DNA from 4 places in the Nitrincola salilacus genome. Region 3 is predicted to be linked to each of the others. Evidence: predicted binding sites of a transcription regulator. Region 3 holds the regulator's gene; each other region holds the start of a gene.

Region 1 (4,409 bases), 2.1 Mb from region 3:
CCCAGCGGCGATCTCCTGTCCAGCACTACACAAAACCTTGAATATTGACGGTCGACTGGTACAGATTTTCGACTATTGCACCGGGGTGACTCTGGATCAATACGGACCTGGCTGGGAGTGCTGGATACCTCGGGTGATAGAGGAGCTCAAACGCCTACAGGACGCCGGTGAGGAACAGCGTAAAACACTGGGCAGACGCAGCCACAAAGGCACACTGCTAAGAAAGCAGTTGCTCGGAGGCCTGAGCGATGGCCTCCGATCCCCCCGTGCACCAGGAGAGCGACGCTTCCTGCTATGGCTATTGACCACTTTGTGGCGCCTACCTCGGGTACTGTCCCATGGCGATTTGCACCGAAACAACGTGCTGGTTGATGCCAAGAGAGACACCATCGCGCTGATCGACTGGGATCGCTGGGGCTATCTGCCAGTGGGCTTTGACTTGGCAAGGCTTCTGCGCGGTGTACCTGGCGAGCGGGTAGAAATGCTGGTAGGTGGTGACTGGCAACAACGTTTGGGAGTGCTGGGCTTCACCTACTTGCTTCAACGTTTGGACCGACCGGGATTCGCAAGCTCTGCTGAGGGAGAGGAACTACGCCAGCGCTGCCTGACGCTGGCACGGCATGCAGGCAACCAGGAAACGTCTAAGTAGCTACTGATTATATTCCGACCAGACTTCTGGCTGCTTACCGGTCTGGTCAAACGCAAACACCTTGTAATGATCCAGGCGTCCGGTTTCCATACCCGGTGAACCATGAGGCATGCCAGGTACTGAGAGCCCCTTGATTGCTGGCCGCTCTCTCAGCAATCGAAGTATATCATCTGCCGGAACATGACCTTCTACCAGATAGCCATCAATAACGCCGGTATGGCAGGAAGACAACTCCTGAGGAAGTCCCAACTCTGCCTTCTTGCCATTAAGATCATCAATATTCACGGCTTCAACCTTGATGCCAGCAGACTCGACATGGGTAATCCAGTCTTTGCAGCAACCACAGAACTCGCTCTTGTATACCTGCATGACAGATTCAGCATTTGCTGTGCTGGTCAATACTACACTGCTCAGAAAAGCCGCCAGAATGATTGAAGGTGATCGCATGAGTAAACTCCGAAAGTAATACGTAATGGCTTAACCCTATGACAGGTAGAAGCGCCAGGAGTTCTGTCAGTGCAGAAACTTCTGCACATACCAGCAGGTAGCCGTGATCTGATAGCCATTATCTCTGGCCCACTTCAATCCGGCTCTGACCAGTTTTTCTGCCAGCCCATGGTTGCGCAGTTCAGGGGGCACGTAGGTGCTGCTGAAGTTGATCTGATCATCCGAGATCTGATACTCGAGCACACAATCATGACCATCCTGTGTCAGCAGAAAGCGGTTATACTCCATCTGATGTTCAACCATTTGCTCCATCATCGCGACCTCTACAGGGTAAAGTAGACAATATAAAAATAGATATTAGCACAAGGAGTGGCCATGAAACTGAATCGAGGCCTACTTGATGAGGCCAGCCAGCAGGGCATTATCAGCGAACAACAAGTACAGGCGCTCTGGGCGTTTCTGAACCAGGCATCTCAAGACACACCCGGGTTTCGCTTTACCCATATCCTCTATTATCTGGGAGGCATGCTGGCCATCGGTGCCATGACCTTGTTCATGACACTCGGCTGGGAGAGCTTCGGTGGTTGGGGGCTGCTATTTATTGCGCTCGCCTATGCCGTCGCTGGCCTGTGGCTGACCGAGCATCTGCTCTATAGCAAGCGCTTGCCGATTCCGGCCGGTATCACAGCCACTTTTGTGCTGGTGCTGACACCCTTGGCTATCTATGGTTTGCAAAATGGTCTTGGACTCTGGGCAGAGGGGCGTTTCTATCGTGATCTACACCGCTGGATCGACTGGCGCTGGCTGATCATGGAACTGAGTACTCTGGCGGTCGGTACTATCCTGCTCTGGCGCTATCGTCTGGCTTTTCTGGTGATGCCGATTGCCGTCACGCTCTGGTACATGAGCATGGATCTGGTGCCTTTTCTGTTTAACGATCTGGACTATAACTGGGAGCTGCGCAAACTGACTTCCATCTGGTTCGGACTACTGATGACGCTGCTCGCCTTCTGGATCGATGTCCGTACTACCCGCCGTCAGGATTTTGCCTTCTGGCTCTATCTGTTTGGCGTGATCACTTTCTGGAGCGGTATGACACTGCTCTCATCCGACAGCGAGCTGAACAAGTTTATCTACTTCTGCATCAACCTGGGCATGATTCTGATCGGAGCCGTCCTGTCGCGCCGTGTTTTCGTCGTATTCGGGGCACTGGGTGCTGCCACCTATCTCGGACACCTGGCCTATAACGTCTTCCAGGACAGTATTCTGTTTCCATTTATACTGACTGTGATCGGTCTCGGCATTATCTGGCTTGGCATACTCTGGCAAAAACATGAAGAACGCATCAACCGCAGAATTCAAAGTCTGTTACCGAAAAAGTTACAGATGCTGCTGGCAAAGCGTCATTAAAGGAGAGAAGTAAGGTAGGAGAATGTGCCCGTTACCGGGCACTTATTCGGATCAGACTGAAGCTTCATCGCTCTTCAGCATCGCGAAGAGCTGATCTTTCAGGCTCAACCGCTGTTTTTTCAGGTTTTCGATATATTCATCGCTGCTCACTTCGACACCGTTTTCAATACGACGCACTTCGTGATCGTGCTGATGGTACTCATCAAACAGTTTGGCAAAATGTGCGTTGTCCATTTTCATCTGGTGAATCTGCTCACGAAACTCGGGCAGTTCATGGATCAGATCGTGTTTTTCTACCATTTTCAGCTTCCTTGTGTATCAGATTTAGCTCAAGACCATACTAGACCTTTCTCAGACCCTTTGCATTGATCCAACGCAAAGGGTCATGATGTACTGACAGCCGGTTTGCCTGCAGCTTGCGCACAAGCTAGCATATGGGCTGTATCAAACATCCAATCACTCAGGTGAGTCGGCTTTGAACACTCTGCTGCGCCAGATCCTCGGCATTCAACCCAATACCACTTCTCACGCTGAGAAGCTGATATCCATATCAGGCGCATTGCTGGGGCTACTGGCTGTGTATGAGATCTCGGAATGGTATCTGGCTGATCAGAGCTCCCTGTTGATGATTGCGTCCATGGGCGCCACTGCCATTTTGTTGTTTGGCTCTCCGCATGGTGTTTTCTCTCAACCCTGGCCGGTATTGGGCGGGCACTTGCTGGCAGCAGCCATCGGCGTAACCTGCCACAAGCTGTTTCCCATCACCTGGTGGACACCGGCACTGGCTGCCGCCACAGCAATGGCTGCCATGCAATACCTCCGCTGCCTGCACCCACCGGCAGGTGCGACATCCATGATTGCAGTGATCGGAGGTGATCAGGTCTATACCCTGGGCTATGGCTATCTGATTACTCCGGTATTGATGAATGTAATGACACTTTTACTGGTCGCTTTTCTGTTCAATGCACTGTTTGCATGGCGGCGCTATCCCGCAGGACTGATGCGCAGGCATGAGGTCAGTCGGTCTGGAAACAATCAGCAGGATCATTTCGAACTGACTCGTGAGGATTTTGCCGCAGCACTGGAGCAGACCGACTCCTATCTGGATATTACGGCTGAGCAGATGGCAGAGCTTTTAGAGCTTGCGCATCAGCACTCTGCCAACCATCCGGTGCACCCTGATCAGATACGCGCCGGTCGCTGTTACAGCAACGGCAAGCTGGGAAAGAGCTGGGGCATACGTCAGGTGATCACACTGAGATCCGGGAGATCTGCCAACGTGATATATCGCACCCTGGCCGGTACAAATAAAGGTGAAACAGGTAGCAGCTCACTGGAAGGGTTTCGTCTGTGGGCCAGATATGAGGTGGTTGAACAGCAGGATGGTTGGGTCAAGGCAGGAAGCGAAGCATCTGACTGACAAATGCTTCGCTGTTGTTACTGATCCACTACAGCGAGGCCGCCGAGCGTGCCGCCTGATCATACAAGCCAGAGATAGCACGCAACGTACTGGCTATCTGATGCATATCCTCTCGAGCAATACCGAGCGATGCCAGAGATTCGATCAAACAGGCCTCTCGGATCTCTGCATAGCTGGTACAGACCTTGCGGCCCTCATCCGTGGTTCTGAAGAAGGACTCCTTGCCCATCTTCTCGCCCTCTATGAGGCCTAGTTTAGCCAGCTTTTTCAATGCATAACTGACGGTATGGCTGTCTTCAACATTCAACACCAGACAGATATCCGACAGGCGCTTGGCACGCTCACGATGATTGATGCTGTGCAGCACCAGAATATCCAGCGAACCCAGTTCAGGAAAACCAACAGCCGTCATGCAGCGAACCATCCAGCGGTTGAATGCGTGGCTGGATATGATCAGACCGAATTCAAACTCCGACAGCTCTT
Region 2 (4,409 bases), 1.7 Mb from region 3:
AGCGATTGCTGCAGATCGCCGTTTCCCACTGGTTTCTGCGACAGGGTCAACCGGTATGGGTAAGGCGGTGGCGGCGACGGTTGGTGCAAGACTGGGACGTTCATTGCTGGAGTTGGGTGGCAACAATGCGATGATTGTCAGTGATGCGGCTGATCTGGAACTGGCTTCACGCGCCATCGTGTTTTCTGCCGTGGGTACTGCGGGGCAACGCTGCACGACGCTGCGACGCCTGATTGTGCAGTCATCAGTGCTGGATCAGCTGTTACCGAAACTGCTCAAGGCCTATGGCTCTCTGCCTGTTGGCAACCCATTGGAAGAGGGGACTCTGGTTGGTCCGCTGATTGATGAGCAGAGTTATGGGGCGATGCAGAGTGCTCTGCAGCAGGCGCGTGATCAGGGTGGTGAGATCCTCTTCGGCGGCGAGCGTGTCACGGCTGGTGTACCTGAAGGTGGTTTCTATGTCAGGCCGGCTATCGTCAGCATTGCACATGATGCCCCTATTGTTCATGAAGAGACCTTTGCACCGATTCTCTATGTCATGACCTATGATCGCTTTGAAGAGGCGATCGCGATTCAGAATGAAGTACCACAGGGGCTCTCATCGGCAGTGTTCACCGAGCGCATGCGTGAAGCCGAGCTGTTCCTGTCGGCTGCCGGTTCTGATTGCGGCATCTCCAATGTCAATATCGGTACATCCGGCGCAGAGATAGGCGGCGCCTTCGGTGGTGAAAAAGACACGGGCGGTGGTCGTGAAAGTGGCTCCGATGCCTGGAAGAACTACATGCGCCGTAGCACCAATACGGTCAACTATGGTGGTGACCTGCCGCTGGCGCAGGGCATCCGTTTCGAATAGCCGCCTGGAGCAAGGGGTGATTCAGATGCAGCAGGCCGAAAGTTTATGGAGTGCCAGTGCCGTCGAAGCTGCAGTGGGTGATCCACTGCAGGAGTCGATGAGTGCGGATGTTGTGGTGGTCGGCGGTGGTTTTACCGGCTTGTCCACGGCATTGCATCTGGCGCGTCAGGGTGTCAGCGTCATTGTGCTGGAAGCGCAGGAAATAGGGCATGGTGGCTCGGGGCGCAATGTCGGGTTGGCAAACGCCGGGCTATGGATGGAGCCGGATCAGATGGTCAGTAAGCTGGGCGAGGAGCCCGGCGAGCGTCTCTATCATGAGCTGGCACAGGCGCCAGATCTGGTGTTTTCGCTGATCGAACAGCATCAGATCGCCTGTGAGCCGGTGCGTAACGGAACGCTGCATCTGGCCCATTCTGCTATGGGGGAGCGAGAACTGCAGCGGCGATGGCGTCAACTCAATGCACGGGGAGCGCCTGTAACATTGCTGGATCGTGCACAGACTCGCAAGCGCACCGGCGCTGAAGGTTATCAGGCAGCGCTGTTTGACCCTCGTGCCGGCACGATACAGCCGCTTGCCTATGCAAGAGGTCTGGCGCGTGCGGCACAGGAGGCGGGTGCCATTATCGCAACGCAGACGCCAGTAACTGCGCTGGATCGTCAGGCACCTTCCGGCTGGCTGTTGCACACCCCCAGTGGCACAGTGACAGCGGCTCAGGTAGTGCTGGCGACCAACGCCTATTCCGGGCCGCTCTACCCATCACTGGTACAGAGCTTTGTACCGATCAACTTTTTCCAATATGCCAGCGAGCCATTGACCGAAGTACAGTTGGCACGTGTACTTCCCAACACGGAGGGTACCTGGGATACGCGCAGTATCATGAATGCCTTCAGACTGGATCAGCAGGGGCGTTTTATTCTTGGCAGCATGGGCGATCTGTTGCCGGCTGACCGTCTGGCGGACTGGGCTGATAACTGGATCACCCGCACTTATCCTGAGCTGGGGCGACTCAACTGGCAGCATCGCTGGGTGGGGCAGATCGCTTTCAGTCAGGATCACCTGCCGCATTTTCATGAACTGGCCAGCGGTCTCTACAGTTGCATGGGATACAGTGGGCGGGGAATTGGACCAGGTACCTGGATGGGGCGGGCGCTGGCGCAATATCTGTGTACGGGGGATACCACTGTGATGCCCCTGCCGGTGACACAGCCGTCACGAGTTCCTTTGCGGGATCTGCAGGCGGCATTCTATGAGGTTGCCGCCAGAACAGCACATCGCTTCCCTCGGCTCTGTTAAAGGTGGTGTTGAAAGGGGAGGGTAAAAGAGTGCTGAGAGGGATCAGTATCCCGCCAGTACCTCAATATGTGCCTGAACACTGAACGCCAGCGCGACTGGATTGTAGCCACCTTCGAGTACTGATACGATCCGACCGCGGCTGTACTCCTCTGCAACGGCCATGATCTGCTGCGTCACCCAGCGATAATCCTCTTCATCCAGATTCAGATCCGCCATCGGGTCTTCCTTGTGTGCATCAAAACCCGCTGAGATAAATATCATGTCGGGCTTGTGCGCTTTCAAAGCGGGCAACCACCTGTTTTCCACAGCATCACGAAAGAGTTTACTGTTACTGTGTGCCGGCAGCGGGCAGTTGACGATATTGGGCCGCGCCAGATCGTGATAACGCATCGGGTAGTAGGGGTGCTGGAAGGTAGAGCAGACCAGTACTTCCGGGCGATCCTTGAAGATATCCACAGTGCCGTTGCCGTGGTGTACGTCGAAATCGAGAATCGCGACCCGTTCAATACCGGGTTGCTTCAGCGCATAGCCGGCACCGATGGCGACATTATTGTAAAAGCAAAAGCCCATCGCCGTGCTGTATTCGGCATGATGTCCGGGAGGGCGTACGGCGCAGAAAGCGTTGTGATTATGTCCGGCCAGCACACGATCGGCTGCCAGAATCACACTGCCGGCAGCCAGGCTGGCGGCATGCAGAGAGTCGGGGCAAAGTGCCGTATCATCATCGGCATAGACGATCCCCTGCTGAGGGCTGAGGATCTCGAGCTTGCTGTGATGCAGTCGAGCATGCACCAGCTGTATCTGTTCCTCTGTAATGGCAACGGAGTCTGTCTGATCCAGATGATCAATCAAGCCGGTTCGTTCCAGCACCTTGCGGATCGCCTGAAGCCTGACTGGGCTTTCAGGATGGTCAGGCCCCATATTGTGCAGCAGACAATCCTGATGGCTGATGTAGGCGGTGCTCATTTTATTATTATCTCCCGGTGAAGCGGCCAGGAATATTCAATAGAGACGTGTCACAGTTGTCATGAATATCAGGCCGCCAGACAGACGTTGATACACAGCATTGTAGAGCAAAATGGGCTCTGGAGACGTTAGCCCTTGGTTGTATGCGATTTTTTTGCTGCACAGACCAATACTTGATCCAGATCATAACTCGGAATCTGAACGGGGCGTAGTATTGGCCTCACAGCATAGAACTGTCTTGGGGCATCAGACGCCGTTCACCCTGCGTCCGGTGTCCCTCTTTTTTTCAGTGGTGCAAAACCGTCACTGATCACGCTGGGTTCTACTTTTTTCTCCACTGCTTTTTCTGCCGAAGGTACACGTCGTTTACCTATGGACTTCTGATCACGCAAGCGCTTCTTCACCTTGACGGTTTCCACGCTGCCCTTTCTGTCCGGCTCTTTCTTCTTACCGACCGCTTTACCTGAACTTCGAACCTTCTTCGGTCCGGTATAGCTGCCTTTCAGGCCTGGCAGGGCACGACGCTCGAAGCTGGTTTTCAGATAGCGTTCGATGCTCGACATCAGGTTCCACTCGTAATGAGCGATCAGCGTCACCGCTAGCCCCTCTTTACCGGCACGTGCGGTGCGGCCGATACGATGCACATACTCATCACCGCTACGCGCCATATCAAAGTTGATCACCAGATCGATACCGTCGATATCCAGACCACGCGCGGCGACATCAGTGGCGACAAGCACTTTGACCTTGTTCTGGCGCAGCAGGTTGAGCACCTGGCGGCGTTGCGGTTGTTGCATCTCACCATGCAGGACTGCTGCGCGATGCTTGTTATAGCGCAGTATGCCGCCCAGATGATCGGCTTGAACGCGGGTATTGGTAAACACCAGCGCCCGGTCGTAGGTTTCGTTGTTGAGAAGCCAGTTGAGCTCCTTTTCCTTATGCTGGTTATCATCTGCCAGTACAACCTGCTGACGGACATGATCCGATGAGGTCTGTGCCGTACTCAACAGAATCTGAATCGGATCTTTCAGCACGCGCTCGACCAGATCGTTGATCTCGCGACGATTCAGCGTGGCAGAAAAGAGCATGGTCTGGCGCTCTGCCTGACAGGCATCAGTAATTGTCAGCACTTCATCGCGAAACCCCATGTCCAGCATGCGATCGGCTTCATCGAGTACCAGACATTCCAGATCCTTGAAGTCCAGGGTATTGCGTTCGATATGCTCCACCAGACGACCAGGGGTACCGACAATGACTTCAGGATTGCGGCGAATACGTGCCGACTGCTCCTTGAAG
Region 3 (4,409 bases):
CGGTCATGACGCTGCTGGGGGCCTGGTTGACCTCCAATGGTCTTACAATCAGCGATCCCAACGCTTCACGCAGGGCACTGAGCAGGTCTTCGGCACGTTTGAAGCTGCCGACATCGACCAGAATCCAGCCTTGCTGAGGCATCAGCAGGGCGCGGGTACGATGACGTCGTGTGAAGGCGCGTGGCAGAAGCTCAAGCGTGATGTCGTCTTTCATCTGCTGGCGTTCCTTGCGGTACACCTTGCGTGCTTCGTTCTCTTCGATGACACGGATACGCTCATCCATTTCGTCACGGATCACGCTGGTGGGCAGAATTTTCTCCTCAACCAGATAGCTGATCAGGATATAGCCATTGCTGCTGAATACTGGTGACTCAGACAGAGGGCCAGTCGGTGAGGTCCAGCCGCTGCGACTGACTTCATGGCGGCCACAGGGTACAAAGGGTTTTTCCAGCAGTACTCTTTCGAGATGCTCTTCCGTGAAGTCTTCAGCGGGTTCGAAGCGATAGCAGATAGCGTTTTTAAACCAATTCATTTCAGTGTCCGGCGTAGGCAAGCAAAGAGTAGACAGGAATTCCACTTTCCTGGATGCGGGCGGATCCCTGCAGATCCGGCAGGTCGATCAGTGCGGCCACTTCTGTGACATCTGCACCCAACTGATTGATCAGGCTACAGCTGGCCAGCAGGGTACCGCCTGTGGCGATCAGATCATCAAGCAGCAGTACGCGATCTCCAGCCGCAACAGCATCTGTTTGAACCTCAACAGCAGCAGTGCCATATTCCAGTTTATATTCCTGGCTGATGGTGTCGCCCGGCAGTTTGCCTTTCTTGCGTACCAGAATCAGCGGTAGATTGAGCTGATAGGCAATTACCGATCCCAGCAGAAAGCCGCGTGCATCTATTCCTGCAATATGGGTGATATCACTGCCGATATAGCGCTGAATGAAGGCATCACATACCATGCGCATCGCTTTCGGGTCTTTGAAAACCGGTGTTACATCCCTGAACATAACGCCGGGTTCGGGCCAGTCAGGCAGGGATCGGATCACCGATTTTATGTAATATTCGTCAAAAGACATCAGAAACTCCTCAATAGGATGCAAACTTGATACAGCTCAATGTTTTCGGGTATCAGGCGGTGTTTAATAGGCTCGTTGGGTTACACAATGAACTGATGACGTCATTGTGGGACATTCGGGCGCCTCAGATGAAAATCTGAGGCGTTTTTTTTGGTTTGAGACACGGTTATTCTCGGCAGGTAGTAAACATCTGTATCAGTTACGCTTTTGTTGAAGGGCGGAAGGGTCGTCCACGGAGCATTCGCCAGACAGCTCATAGATCTCTTCAAGATCCATCAGTTTGATCTCTTTGCCATCCACCTGAATCAGGTTCTGGTTTTGAAAACGGGTGAAGATACGGCTGATAGTTTCAACGGCCAAACCCAGGTAGTTACCGATCTCATTTCGTGACATGGACAAACGGAAAGACATGGCAGAGTAGCGCCGCTCCTGAAAACGCTGCGACAGTTTGATCAGGAAGGTGGCGACGCGTTGCTCGGCATTTTTCTTCGACAGCAGCAACATCATCTGTTGCTCGTCGCGGATCTCTTTGCTCATGGTGCGTACAATCTGGCGACGCAGCTCAGGGAGTTGTCCAGACAGGTCATCAAGGCGTTCAAACGGAATTTCGCAGACGGTGGTGGTTTCCAGAATCTTGACCGAGACCGGATAGTGGTTGGCATCATAGCCACTGAGGCCAACCAGCTCACCTGGCAGATAGAAACCGGTGATCTGTTCTTCACCATCATTGGTGATGGTGTAGCTTTTGACGGAGCCAGCACGGATGGCGTAAATGCTGCCAAAAGGGTCGCCCTGTCTGAACAGGTGCTCACCTTTTTTCAATGGTCGGCTCTTGTCGATGATATTGTCCAGCCGCTCCATCTCGGTCATGTTGAGCGAAACAGGGAGGCACAGACTGCTCAGACTGCAGGTGTTGCAGTGTGATGGCTTGATGCTGTGAAGCTTACCTGATGCTGCTTTATCATCCATCCGATTTATCATCCATCCAAGTCCTGCAGTGTCTGTGACGGTCATGCCCGATCTATTCAAAGGACATTATGTATCATTTAGCGCCCGGGGTGAAGTTCAGCAGACGCTTATAGACTAACTGTTATAACAGTAGTCATGACAACTATTATAGCAACAGACCGTCATTAGTCAGGTTTGGATCAGATGATGCGTGAATAGCCTCGGGTAGGTTGCAGTTTGGGAATGTAGGCATCGAATGCCATGCAGACACGTCTGATCAAGAGACGTCCAGCTGGTGTGACATGAATGATGCCAGCATCAAGATGAACCAGACCGTCCTGTTCAAACTGTCGCAGCTCCTGCATCTCAGCGGCAAAGTAGCTGTCGAAATCAAGTTTGAAATGCGATGCGATCGCTTGGGTATCGAGTCTGAAATGGCAGATCAGTTGCTCTATTACAGCGGCACGGATCAGGTCATCGCGACTGAGTGTAATGCCGCGGCGCACGGCATTCTGCTTCTCTTCGATTGCCTGGGTATAGAGACCGAGGTCGTGTTCATTCTGATAGTAAACGTTGCCGATCTTGCTGATGGATGACACGCCCATCGCTACCAGATCGCAGTCTGCATGGGTCGTATAACCCTGAAAATTACGATGCAGCTGACCATTGAGCTGAGCCTGTGCCAGAGAGTCATCGGGTTTGGCGAAGTGGTCCATGCCGATATAGCGATAACCCGCTTCCATCAACTTGCTGATTGTATTTTGCAGGATAATCAGCTTGGCTTCCGCGCTGGGCAAGTGTTCGCTCTGTATATGGCGCTGCGAACGAAAACGCTCGGGCATATGAGCATAGTTGAACACTGACAGGCGATCCGGGCTCATCTCAATCACTTTATCCAGGGTGCGATCAAAGCTGTCTGGTGTTTGATGGGGCAGGCCGTAGATCAAGTCCATATTCAGCGAAGTGAATCCCAGTTCGCGTGCCTGTTCCAGCACCGCGAGGGTCTGTTCGATCGGCTGTACACGATTCACGGCCTCCTGAACCTCGTGCTCCAGATCCTGTACGCCGAGGCTGATGCGATTGAAACCGGTTTCGCGCAGAACCTCCATGGTTGAGCGGCTGGCTTCACGCGGGTCAATCTCGATGGAGTAGTCGCCCTGATCATCATCACGCAGATTGAAGTACTGACGCAGATTGCCCATCAACTCATGCATCTGCTCATCGCTGATGAAGGTGGGGGTACCGCCGCCCCAATGCAGCTGATTGACCTGACGATCCTTGCCATACCAGTCAGACAGGGTTTTCATTTCACGATAGACACTGTCCAGATAAGGCTGGGCACGATCTCGATTGCGTGTGATCACCTTGTTGCAGGCGCAGTAATAACAGACATGAGCGCAGAAGGGGATGTGTACATACAGAGACAGAGGGGCCTGGCTGTCGGTACTTGCCCGGGCTGCAGCGATCAGTTGTTCCGGTGTGCTTTCACCCTGAAACTGCAGGGCTGTGGGGTAGGAGGTGTAGCGTGGACCCGACAGGTCGTAGCGGCTGATCAGATCGAGGTTCCACTCGATGGAGTTATGTTGGTTCACGCTGTAACGTCCCCCTGAGGTGCGGTATCCGGATTTAATCAGATGGAGTATAGATAAGTTTGCAGGGAGAAGTGTTGATGACTATCAATGAAAGGTGTGAAAAAAGCCCATCAGAGGCAGAGTATAGATGCCGAAAGCGATCAGCAGTAATCCCGCCACTCGCCGAGTCCAGCGCTTCTGCATAAACTGTCGGATCTGCTGGGCGAGCAGGCCTGTCGCCAGCATTGCAGGTAGTGTGCCGAGTCCGAATCCCAGCATCAGCAGACCGCTCTGCTGCCAGCTGCCAGCCGCGGATGCCCAGAGCAGGGTGCTGTAGACGAGACCGCAGGGGAGCCAGCCCCAGGCCATGCCCAGCAGGAGTGATTGAGGTAGGGTCTTGACGGGCATCAGGCGGCTGGCCAGTGGTTGAATATGGCGCCACAGATGGCCACCGAGTTTTTCAAGACGAATCAGGCCAGTCCACCACTGACTGACATACAGGCCCATGGCGATCAGCAGTAGTCCGGCAAAGGTACGAAGTATCAGGCCGGGAGTGCCAGTAGCGACAGTGGAGCCGATCAGTCCAAGCAGGGCACCGGCCAGCATGTAGCTGCTGATACGGCCGATATTATAGCCGGCCAGCAGTAAAATAGGACGAGTGCCATCGCTACGGGTGTTGATGGCGACGGCTGCGGCAATGCCACCGCACATGCCGATGCAGTGCGTACTACCCAGCAGCCCGATGATGAAAGCGGTGGATATGACCAGCGGATCAGTCATTTTTCCGGTCTTGGTCGGTGTGGCTGTCTTCCTC
Region 4 (4,409 bases), 320 kb from region 3:
GCTCTGCTTTTTGCTGTTCTGCTCTCTGGGCTTCAGCTTGCTGCTGCACTCTCTGCTGCTCTGCTCGCTGCTGCTCTGCCCTTTGTTGCTCTGCTCGCTGTTGCTCTGCCTGCCTTGCCTCTGCCTGTCGCTGAGCTTCAGCACGTTGCTGCTCCTCAGCCTGCTGTACCGCCTGCTGATTTTGCTGTGGTGCCTGCAGCGTAGACAGATCAACCATCTGCGCCTGAATATGTCTGGGCGCCCGATGCTCGGGCTTGGCATGATCAAACCAGTACCCGCCGATGGTAATAATGACCAGCAGATGAACAGCCAAGGCTTTCAGAGACGGAACTATGTAACCGCGTATTTCCACGACAAAGCCTACTCGGTCACCAGGCCTACACTTGCAGCACCGGCCTGTTGCAGTAACACCATCAGTTTGACCACTTGGTCATAATCAACATGACGATCCCCTCTGACCAGTATCATCTTCTCAGGTGAACTGTTCAGCACCTTACCAACTCGATCCTGAACGGTTTCAGCATCCACTGGATCAGTATCTTCACCACCTACATTGATGAAGTATTGTCCCTGAGCATCAACCGTTACGATCAGTGGCTCTTCATCCTGCGTTTCAACCGGCTCTGCACTGGCCTGAGGCAGCTCGACATTAACCCCCTGCGTCAGCATGGGTGCCGTTACCATAAAGATAATAAGTAACACCAATGTGACATCGATATAGGGTACGACGTTCATTTCTGCGTTCAGCTTGCGCTTTTTTCGGTTCCGCCTGATCATCGATTAAACCTCAAAGCACATGAACGCGGCGGTAGAGAATGCTGGAAAACTCGTCAGCAAACGTCTCGTAGTTACTCATCAGCGCTTCCGATTGAGCCGAGAAGCGGTTGTAGGCGATAACAGCCGGAATTGCGGCAAAGAGTCCGATAGCCGTCGCAATCAGGGCCTCAGCAATACCAGGCGCTACAGCCGACAGCGTTGCCTGATGCACATTTGCAAGACCGCGGAATGAGTTCATGATCCCCCATACGGTTCCAAACAGACCGATATAGGGACTGGTCGAGCCGACCGTTGCCAGAAATGGCAGGTGTTTCTCCAACTTTTCCTCTTCACGAGAAAAAGCGACGCGCATACTGCGCTGAACACCATTCATCACCACATCCGGATCAGCGTTACCACTCTGAGTCAGACGCGTGAACTCTTTCAGACCAGCACGAAAAATATTCTCGGCGCCATTGTCGGGGTTAGGGTTCTGACTGACTTCACGGAAAAGATGTCCGAGATCCGTCCCTGACCAAAAGCGCTCTTCAAAGGCAATAAAAGATTTTCTGGCACGCTGCAAAACGGATCTGCGCTGAAAAATCATAACCCATGACAAGAACGAAGCCAGCACCAGCACCAGCATAACCAGTTGCACCAAGAGGCTCGCCTCAAGGATCAGGCTCCAGATTGACATCTTATCTTGCACTTTTCTCTCCCTCGGAGTGGCATTGACAATATTTTTCCAGCCCGGCCGAAATAGCAGAAGGCCATCGACAGGGTTTCATGGATGTGGAATTTACACATGCAACCTGAACCTCAGCTTGACAGAGCACTACTGAGTCTCGGGCACGAATAATCTTCTGCTGGAAAACAACACGCGCAGCAGCTTGCTCTTTGAGAGCCGTTTCGACAATAAGTTCATCATCCAACAACGCAGGGCGTTTGTACTGACAGTCAACCTTGTGCACAACAAAGAGCCTTTGTTGTACTGCAAGCTGCTGCTGAGAGATGCCCAGGCTACGGAGCAGCTCAGTTCTGGCACGCTCCATGAACTTCAGATAGTTCACATAATAGACAATACCGCCGTAGTCGGTATCTTCAATATAAACCCTCAGCGGCCAGCTGAATACCATCTCGAAACCCAATTAAAGCAAAGACTGCCCACAATAGCAGCCGAGAGAATTTATACAAGAGGGGGGCATCAGAATGCTAAGGAGATTTATTCAGCGGGGTAATACAGCACGAAATCACCCTTGCCTAATGTCTGTGCTGGCACTCCAGGCAGCGTGTAGTAAGAGGGTCGGCCTTGAGGCGATTAAGCTCGATCGGCTCTGAACAAACCTCACATCGACCGTAAGTGCCCTGCTCAATCCGCTGCAACGCCGCTTCACAGGATGACAGCTCATCACGCAGACTTTGCTGTAGAGACTGCAATTCCCGTCTGTACTGAGCTTTATCATGTCGGCTGCACATGCTGACTCCATTTATGGAAAGTGATCACTGATTGTAACCACCCACAGTGCGCAGACCTTGATCAGCATCAAGCCAAATGCAGTCTCCTGAAAAATAAATACGCTTGTTTGATACTCTTGTTGGCCCTTAACTTAAACTGAAGGCTTCGGCAGCCCGAAGTGCTGATAGGCATGATCTGTCACCACTCGGCCTCGCGGGGTGCGCATGATAAAACCCTGCTGTATCAGATAAGGCTCCAGCACATCCTCAATGGTATCTCGCTCCTCACTGATTGCCGCAGCCAGGCTATCCACACCCACCGGGCCACCACCGAACTTCTCGATCATCGCCAGCAGCATCCTTCTGTCCATATGATCGAAGCCACGCTCATCTACCTTGAGCATATTCAGGGCCAGATCGGCAATTTCCCGCGTGATCACACCATCTCCCTTGACCTGAGCAAAATCCCTGGCCCGACGTAACAGACGGTTTGCAATACGTGGCGTTCCGCGTGAACGACAAGCCACCTCTCGGGCACCATCCGGATCCAGGGGTGTTCCGTAGAGCTCGGCTGTTCTGACAACAATTGCGGTCAGATCCTCAATGGAATAGAAATCCAGACGCTGGACTATGCCGAATCGATCCCTCAGCGGAGAGGTGAGTAGCCCCGCTCTCGTAGTCGCACCCACCAGCGTAAAGGGTGGTAGATCGATTTTAATGGATCGCGCTGCCGGCCCTTCTCCGATCATGATATCGAGTTGATAGTCCTCCATTGCAGGATAGAGGATCTCCTCCACATTCGGGCTCAGGCGATGAATTTCGTCGATAAAGAGAACATCCCCAGGCTCAAGGCTGGTCAGAATCGCGGCGACATCTCCGGCCTTTTCCAACACAGGCCCAGATGTTGTCTTGATCTGACTACCCATCTCATTGGCGATGATATTGGCCAGCGTGGTCTTACCCAGACCGGGAGGGCCGAAAATCAGAGTATGATCCAAAGCTTCATTTCGCTGCCTGGCGGCATGAATGAAGATCTCCATCTGCTCACACACGGTTGGCTGACCACGATAATCACTCAGCGCCTGAGGCCTGACAGTTCGGTCGTGCTGTTCCTCGCTCTTCACGGGCAGGGCACTGATAAAGCGATCAGCTTCTAACATGATTTTCCTGTATTTCTATGTTGTCTGCATAAAATGAGCTGCATGAATGAGCTGCATGAAATAACCTGCCAGATGAGCCCGCCGGCAACAAACTCAGGCACTGACCATCGATTTCAACGCCAGCTTGATCAACTCTTCAGTTGAGGCCCCTTCTCCTGCCTGTTTGCTGGCCTGTTCCACGGCACGAGTTGCCTGTACCGGCTTATACCCCAACGCCAACAACGCGCTCTCTGCCTCACCCCGGAGATCTACACGCGTCTGCTGCAGATGAATCGGCATCTCGGCAGGATCACCCGATAGAAGCGGCATATGCAACTGCTTCAGCTTATCCTTCATCTCAATGATAAGACGTTCGGCAGTCTTTTTGCCAACACCCGGCACTTTAATCAGCGTTGCAGTATCTTCGCGCTGGATACAGTTGATCAAAGCATCCGCGCTGATCCCGGAAAGCAGAGTAAGGGCCAGCTTGGGGCCGACACCATTGGTCTTGATCAGCTCGCGAAACAACGTCCGCTCCTGGCGATCAGTAAAACCAAACAGCAACTGAGCATCCTCTCTCACAACCAGATGCGTGAAAAGACTCGCCTCGCTGCCAACAGCAGGCAGGCGGTAAAAGGTATTCATCGAGGCCTCAACCTCATAACCAACACCCTGCACATCCAGAAGCAACTGTGGTGGCAGCTTCTCCAGCACGATACCCTTGAGATGACCGATCATGAATGATTTGATTCCTGCTGTGACATGAAATTGGACGACCCTGCCAGCCTGAACGGGGTCTGACTGTGGATCTGAAGATGATGATCATAGCACCGGTAAGCGCCCCGGTCACAGATCTGATCGACGCCAGGGCTCAGCGCCAGCGACCACCCTTACCGGAAGCCACACCGGCAACACTCACCAGTGATAGACGGCTGTGAGCATGGCACAGGGCAATGGCCAGCGCATCAGCAGCATCAGCCTGAGGCATGCCGGGAAGTTTCAGCAGCATCGCCACCATATGCTGAACCTGCGCCTTATCGGCGGCACCCGTTCCCACCA

Evidence for each region. Region 3 encodes FNR, which switches genes on or off when oxygen is low (the NO sensors DNR and NnrR bind a similar motif). Its sites were predicted from a motif close to TTGATNTANATCAA; they were not measured.
Region 1: a site for FNR is predicted at 2,872-2,885, ahead of ACK3CJ_RS22090 (YdcH family protein). Genes of this name have one in related genera too.
Region 2: a site for FNR is predicted at 3,287-3,300, ahead of ACK3CJ_RS17290 (histone deacetylase family protein). Genes of this name have one in related genera too.
Region 4: a site for FNR is predicted at 2,290-2,303, ahead of ACK3CJ_RS08135 (TraR/DksA family transcriptional regulator). Genes of this name have one in related genera too.

Annotation. Positions count from the first base shown of each region.
Region 1 covers NZ_CP176580.1:4,789,923-4,794,331, reverse strand. The annotation lists gene ACK3CJ_RS22110 (aminoglycoside phosphotransferase family protein) at 1-649, shown strand, start outside; gene ACK3CJ_RS22105 (DUF411 domain-containing protein) at 650-1,096, opposite strand; gene ACK3CJ_RS22100 (GNAT family N-acetyltransferase) at 1,163-1,411, opposite strand; gene ACK3CJ_RS22095 (DUF2157 domain-containing protein) at 1,472-2,506, shown strand; gene ACK3CJ_RS22090 (YdcH family protein) at 2,558-2,806, opposite strand; gene ACK3CJ_RS22085 (HPP family protein) at 2,982-3,926, shown strand; gene ACK3CJ_RS22080 (winged helix DNA-binding protein) at 3,955-4,409, opposite strand, start outside.
Region 2 covers NZ_CP176580.1:3,734,491-3,738,899, reverse strand. The annotation lists gene ACK3CJ_RS17300 (aldehyde dehydrogenase family protein) at 1-853, shown strand, start outside; gene ACK3CJ_RS17295 (NAD(P)/FAD-dependent oxidoreductase) at 879-2,147, shown strand; gene ACK3CJ_RS17290 (histone deacetylase family protein) at 2,190-3,113, opposite strand; gene ACK3CJ_RS17285 (DEAD/DEAH box helicase) at 3,371-4,409, opposite strand, start outside.
Region 3 covers NZ_CP176580.1:2,057,238-2,061,646, forward strand. The annotation lists gene rdgC (recombination-associated protein RdgC) at 1-532, opposite strand, end outside; gene ACK3CJ_RS09755 (adenine phosphoribosyltransferase) at 534-1,076, opposite strand; gene fnr (fumarate/nitrate reduction transcriptional regulator Fnr) at 1,272-2,045, opposite strand; gene hemN (oxygen-independent coproporphyrinogen III oxidase) at 2,225-3,616, opposite strand; gene ACK3CJ_RS09770 (sulfite exporter TauE/SafE family protein) at 3,701-4,375, opposite strand; gene ccoS (cbb3-type cytochrome oxidase assembly protein CcoS) at 4,368-4,409, opposite strand, start outside.
Region 4 covers NZ_CP176580.1:1,740,347-1,744,755, reverse strand. The annotation lists gene tolA (cell envelope integrity protein TolA) at 1-352, opposite strand, end outside; gene tolR (protein TolR) at 361-777, opposite strand; gene tolQ (protein TolQ) at 788-1,465, opposite strand; gene ybgC (tol-pal system-associated acyl-CoA thioesterase) at 1,455-1,892, opposite strand; gene ACK3CJ_RS08135 (TraR/DksA family transcriptional regulator) at 2,017-2,232, opposite strand; gene ruvB (Holliday junction branch migration DNA helicase RuvB) at 2,364-3,371, opposite strand; gene ruvA (Holliday junction branch migration protein RuvA) at 3,465-4,088, opposite strand; gene ruvC (crossover junction endodeoxyribonuclease RuvC) at 4,222-4,409, opposite strand, start outside.